2 regions of the Saccharopolyspora hordei genome follow, and region 2 is predicted to be linked to the other one. Evidence: riboswitches for the same ligand, from Rfam matches in the RefSeq annotation. Region 2 holds a riboswitch; the other holds the start of a gene.

Region 1 (3,558 bases), 600 kb from region 2:
CGCGAGGAAGGGAACCTTCCTGTCACCCAGCGGCCGCCGCTACCTGGCGACCGTGACAGGTAGGTTCCCTTCCTCACCTCACCGGCGCGGACGGCGAGACGCCGCTCGCGCCGTGCTCAGCACTCGATGACGTTGACCGCGAGCCCGCCGCGGGCGGTCTCCTTGTACTTGACCTTCATGTCCCGGCCGGTGTCGCGCATCGTCTTGATCACCTTGTCCAGCGACACGAAGTGGTCGCCGTCGCCGCGCAGCGCCATCCGCGCCGCGGTGATCGCCTTGACCGAGGCCACCGCGTTGCGCTCGATGCACGGGATCTGCACCAGGCCGCCGATGGGGTCGCAGGTGAGCCCGAGGTTGTGCTCCATCGCGATCTCCGCGGCGTTCTCCACCTGCCGCGGCGTGCCGCCGAGCACCTCGGCCAGCCCGGCCGCGGCCATCGAGCACGCCGACCCGACCTCGCCCTGGCACCCGACCTCGGCGCCGGAGATCGAGGCGTTCTCCTTGAACAGCACCCCGACCGCGCCCGCGGCCAGCAGGAACCGCACCACCCCGTCCTCGTCGGCGCCCGGCACGAACCGCGTGTAGTAGTGCAGCACCGCCGGCACGATGCCCGCCGCGCCGTTGGTCGGGGCCGTCACCACCCGTCCACCGGCGGCGTTCTCCTCGTTCACCGCCAGCGCGAACAGCGTGACCCACTCCATCGGGTCGTCCTGCCCGGTCAGCGCGGCGGCCAGCTCCGCCGCCCGCCGCTTGACCTTCAGCCCGCCGGGCAGCTCCCCGGTGTTGCGGCACCCGTTGTCCACGCACTCCCGCATGACCTGCCAGATCTCCAGCAGGCCCGTGCGCACGGCGTCCTCGCTGCGCCACGACAGCTCGTTGGCCAGCATGACGCCGCTGATCGGCAATCCGGACTCGGCGGTGCGCTGCAGCAGTTCCGCACCGGTGCGGAACGGCATCGGCAGCTCGGTCTCGTCCGGCTTGATCCGGTCGGCCCCGGTGGCGTCCTCGTCGACGACGAAACCCCCGCCCACCGAGTAGTACACCGCGCTGTCCAGCTCGGTGTCCCCGCCGAACGCGGTGAACCGCATGCCGTTGGGGTGCACCGGCAGCGACTTGCGGCGGTGCATCACCAGGTCACGGTCCACGTCGAACCGGATCTCGTGCACACCGTCCAGCAGCAACCGCCCGGTCGCCCCGATCTCGGTCACCCGGTCCGCCACCGCGGCCGGGTCGACGACCTCTGGCCGGTGGCCCTCCAGGCCCAGCAGCACCGCCTTCGGGCTGCCGTGCCCGTGCCCGGTGGCGCCCAAGGACCCGAACAGCTCCGCCTTGACGCGCGTCACCTGCGACAGCAGTCCCGCGTCGCGCACCCGCCGCGCGAAGCGGCCGGCCGCCCGCATCGGCCCGACCGTGTGCGAGCTCGACGGCCCGATGCCCACTGAGAACAGGTCGAAGACACTGATCGCCATTGATCGCCTCCGCTGCTGCCGGGCGCCGCTACTGCTCGATCAGCTCGGCGTACTGCTCTGGCGTGAGCACAGCACCGGTGCTGGTGGCGCGCACCTCCAGCAGCCAGCCCTCGCCGTACGGCTCGGCGTTGACCAGCGCAGGGTCGTCCACAGCGGCCTCGTTGACCGCGACGACCTCGCCGGTGACCGGCGCGAACAGGTCGCTCACGGACTTGGTGGACTCCAGCTCGCCGCAGGCCTGACCGGCCTCGATCTGCTCGCCGACCTCGGGCAGCTGCACGAAGACGATGTCACCGAGGGCTTCGGCGGCGTGCTGGGTGATGCCGATGCGCACCAGCTCGCCGCGGTCCTGGATCCACTCGTGCTCTTCGGTGTAGCGCAGGTCCTGGGGCAGGGACATGACGGGAGGCTCCAAACGGTCAGGGGACGCCGGTAGCGCCCGGGATGTGCTGGGCCTCCCCCTCTGTTGCCGGAACCTGAGAGCTTCGCCGCAGACCAGCGGCTTGCACCGTGGGTGGCGCGCCGGCAGCGACGCGCGCTTTCCAGAGTTGCCTCGCCCGAACGGTCATGGGTGCCTGAGAGTTTGTGGGGAGTCTTGCTCCTTCGGCGCCTCGCGTCGTTGCGAGGTCTCTCCCGCTCGGGTTCGACGGCCGGTATGCGATTGTCGACGTGCTCAGCAACGATAAACGGGTCCGCTCTGGTGCCACAACGCCCTCCCCCGGCCGGCGGCCAGGCGACCGCAGGTTCTCAGGAGGCCGGTGATGCTGGACGTCCAGGCGCTGGTCGAGCGGGTGGGGCCAGCCCTGCTGCGGGCGGTGGTCGTCCCGGAATCGAGCAAGTGCGTCGGTGACGTCGTCATCGCCGAACCGGACCAGCACCCGACCGTGGTCGACGGCGACCTCGTGCTGGGGGTGGCCGTCGTGGACCGGGAGCAGGCGGTGGAGCTGGTGCGCGTCTGCGGTGAGCAGGGCGCGGCGGCGGTGCTGCTCAAACCGCCGATCGACGAACGGCTCGTGACCACGGCCGAGAAGACCGGGGTCGCGCTGGTCGAGGTCCGCCCGGAGTCCGCGTGGGCGCAGCTGGTGTGGTTGGTCCGGGCGGCGCTGGCCCGGACGGGCATCGACGAGCCGGACACGCGCACCGGCGTCGGCGACCTGTTCCGGCTCGCCGACGCGGTGGCCGACGTGGTGGACGCGCCGGTGACGATCGAGGACGCGCACTCCCAGGTGCTGGCCTACTCGGCCCGGCAGGACCTCACCGACCCCGCGCGGGTGTCGACGATCATGGGACGCAGGCAGCCGGCCGACGTGCTCGCCAAGTTCCGGGCCCGCGGCACGTTCCGCAAGATCAGCAAGGGCAGCTCGGCGATCTTCGTGCCCGCTCAGCAGGACGGCACGCTGCCCCGGCTGGTGGTGCCGATCAGGATGGGCGGCGAGCTGCTCGGTTCCATGTGGGCGGTGGTGCCCGGCGAGGTCTCCGAGGAGCGCGCGACGGCGTTCGCCGACACCGCTCCCCTGGTCGCGCTGCAGCTGCTGCGCTGGCGGGCGGTCGCCGACGCCGAGCGGCGCCGCAGCGCCGAGCAGGTGCGGCTGCTGCTGGAAGGCGGCGAGGGGTGGCGGGCCGCGGCCAACGAACTGGCGGTGCCGAACGAACCGCACCGGGTGATCGCGATCGAGATGCCCGCCTCCGCCGGCCCCGCCGAGGGGCACCGGCTCGCGCTGTGGGAGTGGATCACCCGGGGGATCGGCCGCCGTCCCCTGGTCACCGAGATCGGCACCATGCTCTACGCGGTGGTGCCGGACCGCGACCGCGGCGGCTGGCAGGAGTTGCGCAGCGCACTGGCCTCGCACGACATGACACCGCGCCCGCTGATCGCGGTGGGCACCGCGGTGGCGGTCGCCGAGCTGCACCAGTCCCGGTCGCAGGCCGAAGAGCTGGTGAGCCTGCTGCGCACCGGCCGGCTGCAGGAGCGGGTGGCGGTGTACGAGGACTACTGGCACCTGCTGGTGCTCAGCCGCATGGCGGGGGCGGCGACCGACGCGGGGGTCGGCTCGCTGGGGCCGCTGTCGCTGCTGCGCGAGCACGACCG
Region 2 (3,558 bases):
ACTCCGCGACCTTCTTGAACAGCGACATCTCTTCTCCCGGGGATCGGCGTCACGGCACCACCCCCAGGCTACCCGCGGAGCGTGGTCAGCCGAGCACTCCGCGAACCGACGCGTGGCCCTTGAGCAGGTTGCGGGCCAGGGTGCGCCGCTGGATCTCGTCGGTGCCCTCGAAGATCCGCAGCAGCCGCAGGTCGCGGTACCAGCGCTCGATCGGCAGCTCCTTGGTGTAGCCCATGCCGCCGTGGATCTGCAGCACCCGGTCGACGATCTCGTTGGCGCGGGTGGCGCCGTAGAGCTTGGCGATGGACTGCGCGTGGCGGGAGTCCAGGCCCTGGTCGATCTGCCAGGCCGCCTGCAGCACCAGCCAGCGCAGCGCCTCGATCTCCACGGCCGAGTCGGCGATCATCCACTGGATGGCCTGGCGCTCGGCGATCGGCTTGCCGAAGGTCTCGCGCTGCTTGGCGTACTCCATGCCCATCTCGACCAGCCGCTCGCAGGCGCCGAGCGCCCGGGCGGGCAGCATGTAGCGGCCGCGGCCGATCCACTGCATGGCGAGCTTGAACCCGTGCCCGACCTCGCCGAGCACGTTGCCCTCCGGCACCCGCACGTTGTCGAAGACCAGGGACGCGGGCTGGCGCTCCCACGGGCCCATGATGTCGATCGGCTCGGACTTCCAGCCCATCTCGCGGTCGACCAGGAAGCAGGTGACGCCACCGTCGGCACCCTTCTCCTTGTCGGTGACGGCGAAGACCATGACGAAGTCGGCGTCGATGCCGCCGGTGATGAACGTCTTCTCGCCGTTGATCACCCACTCGGAGCCGTCCTTGACCGCCGTGGTGCGCAGGTGCTTGGCGTCCGACCCGGCGCCCGGCTCGGTGATCGCGAAGCAGGACTTGCGCGTGCCCTCGATGGTCGGCAGCAGGTAGCGCTGCTTCTGCTCCTCGTTGGCGTGGTAGAGGATGTTGTCGGCGTAGCCGCCGAACCGGAACGGCACGTAGGTGCGGCCGAGCTCGACCTCGATGAGCGCCGACATCACCGCCGACAGGCCCATCCCGCCGTACTCCTCGGGCGTCTGGATGCCCCAGAAGCCGGCTTCCTTCGCCTTCAGCTGCAGCTCGCGCTGCTCGTCCTTGGTCAGGCCCCGCTCACCGGCCCGCTCCCGACGCAGCACCTCGGGCTCCAGCGGGACGAGCTCGCGCTGCACGAAGTTGCGCACCCAGTCCCTGATGTCGCGCTCGGTGTCGGAGAGCGAGAAGTCGACCATCGCCGGATCCTTTCCCTGCGGCCATCTAACTAACATCGTTAGTTTTGTGGCAGCCTAGGACGACGCTGACGAGCGTGGCAAGGGATCGACGAGGAGACGCCGTGCCCAGACCGACCACTCCCCGGTTGTCACCGGACCGCATCCGCCGCGTCGGTCTGGAGATCATCGACGCCGAGGGGCTCGAAGCGCTGTCCATGCGCCGGCTCGCCGAACGGCTCGGGGTGCGCGCGGCCTCGCTGTACAACCACGTCTCGACCAAGGAAGACCTGCTGCACGAGATCGCCGACGACGTCATGGCCGCGGTCGACGTCTCCGGCTTCGAGCAGGACTGGACGACCGGCCTGCGCGTCTGGGCCCGCTCCTACCGGGCAGCGCTGGTCGCCCACCCCAACCTGGTGCCGTTCCTGGCCTCCGGCCCGGCCCGCCGGGAGAACGCCCTGCGCCGCGCCGACGCGGTGCACGGCGGCCTGACCAGCGCGGGCTGGCCGCAGCGCTACGCCACGATGATCGGCGCCTCGACGAAGTACCTGGTGGTGGGCTCGGCGATGGGGTCGTTCAGCGGCGGCTTCCCGGACGACGCGGAGCTCTACGACGAGCGCTTCCCGCACCTGGGCAAGGCCCACCTGCTCCGCGAGCACGCCGCGGAGATCGACGAGGCCAGCTTTGAGCTCGCCCTCGAAGCCCTCATCGACGGCCTGCGCACGCAGTACCGCGAGCTGCGCGAGAAGAGCCGCACCCCCGGCGACACCCGGTGACCGGGAGGGGACGCCTCCGCAACGCCCCGGTCGGCGACCGCGGGTCAGCACGAGATCACTCGCCCGTCCGGTTGACGTGGGTCACCGGGGGTTCGTAGCGTCCAAGTCGCACAACCCAATACAGCGCCGATGACGTCGTGCGGGAGAGACTCCGGCCCAGGCGGGACCGGAGCGCCGAAGGAGCAATACTCCCCAGCAAACTCTCAGGCACCGGCACCGCACGGCACCAGGCGATCACGGAGAAAAGCAGGAGCGACGACGCTCCTCGCCCACGGTGCAAGTCACCGCTCGACGGTGGCGAAACTCTCAGGCCAATGACTCCGGGGAGACCGCCCGACCAGCGCCAAGCCCGCGCAGGTCGGGGTCGAGGTGCCCCCGTAAGGTTGGGCGCAGTGAGCTGACCGGCCCTCGACTGCCGACCGGCGCCCACCAGGAGGAGTCACAACAACCATGTCGTCGCCACGACGGACGCCCCTGCACCACGTGCACGAGGCGCTCGGAGCCACCTTCACCGAGTTCGCCGGTTGGCAGATGCCGCTGCGCTACTCGGGCGACACCGCCGAGCACAACGCGGTGCGCACCGCCGCCGGCCTGTTCGACCTGACCCACATGGGCGAGATCCGGATCAGCGGTCCGCAGGCCGCCGACGCGCTGGACTACGCGCTGGTGGCCAACGCCTCCGCGATCAAGCCCGGCCGCGCCCGCTACACCATGATCTGCAACCCGCAGGGCGGTGTGCTGGACGACCTGATCGTCTACCGGCTGGCCGAGCAGGAGTTCCTGGTGGTGGCCAACGCCGCGAACGCCGCCGTGGTCTCCGCCGAGCTGGCCGAGCGGGTCACCGGGTTCGACGCCCGCCACGAGGACGTCTCCGACGACCACGCGCTGATCGCGGTGCAGGGCCCGAACGCCGTGGCGATCCTGGAGCCCCTGACCGACACCGACCTCTCCGGCGTCAAGTACTACGCGGGCTACCCGTCCCGGGTCGCGGGCAAGGACGTGCTGCTGGCACGCACCGGCTACACCGGCGAGGACGGCTTCGAGCTGTTCACCGCGCCCGGTGACGCCGAGGCCGTGTGGCAGGCGCTGACCGAGTCCGGCGCGCAGCACGGGCTGCAGCCGGCCGGGCTGTCCTGCCGCGACACGCTGCGGTTGGAGGCGGGGATGCCGCTGTACGGCAACGAGCTCTCCGCCGACCTCACTCCCTTCCACGCCAACCTCGGCCGGGTGGTCAAGCTCGACAAGCCCGGCGACTTCGTCGGCAAGGAGGCGCTGGCCGCCCTCGCGGACAAGCCCACCGAACGCACCCTGGTGGGTCTGACCACCGACCAGCGCCGCGCGCCCCGGCACGGCTACCGCGTGCTGGACGCCGACGGCGCCGAGGTCGGCGTGGTGACCAGCGGCGCGCCGTCCCCGACCTTGGGCCACCCGATCGGGATGGCCTACGTCGATCGCGACCACAGCGAACCCGGCACGCAGCTGCAGGTCGACATCCGCGGCAAGGCCGTCGCGGTCCAGGTCGTCGAGCTGCCGTTCTAC

Evidence for each region. Region 2 has a riboswitch for glycine ahead of gcvT (glycine cleavage system aminomethyltransferase GcvT). Riboswitches for the same ligand answer to the same signal wherever they lie in the genome.
Region 1: linked by a shared signal. The riboswitch ahead of gcvH (glycine cleavage system protein GcvH) and the one ahead of gcvT (glycine cleavage system aminomethyltransferase GcvT) in region 2 are both predicted to bind glycine.

The regions. Positions count from the first base shown of each region.
Region 1 covers NZ_JACCFJ010000001.1:1,638,906-1,642,463, reverse strand. The annotation lists gene HNR68_RS07740 (L-serine ammonia-lyase) at 117-1,469, opposite strand; gene gcvH (glycine cleavage system protein GcvH) at 1,498-1,869, opposite strand; glycine riboswitch at 1,923-2,021, opposite strand; glycine riboswitch at 2,022-2,115, opposite strand; gene HNR68_RS07730 (PucR family transcriptional regulator) at 2,231-3,558, shown strand, end outside.
Region 2 covers NZ_JACCFJ010000001.1:2,236,683-2,240,240, reverse strand. The annotation lists gene HNR68_RS10500 (hypothetical protein) at 1-28, opposite strand, end outside; gene HNR68_RS10495 (acyl-CoA dehydrogenase family protein) at 86-1,264, opposite strand; gene HNR68_RS10490 (TetR/AcrR family transcriptional regulator C-terminal domain-containing protein) at 1,366-2,019, shown strand; glycine riboswitch at 2,150-2,248, shown strand; glycine riboswitch at 2,249-2,350, shown strand; gene gcvT (glycine cleavage system aminomethyltransferase GcvT) at 2,470-3,558, shown strand, end outside.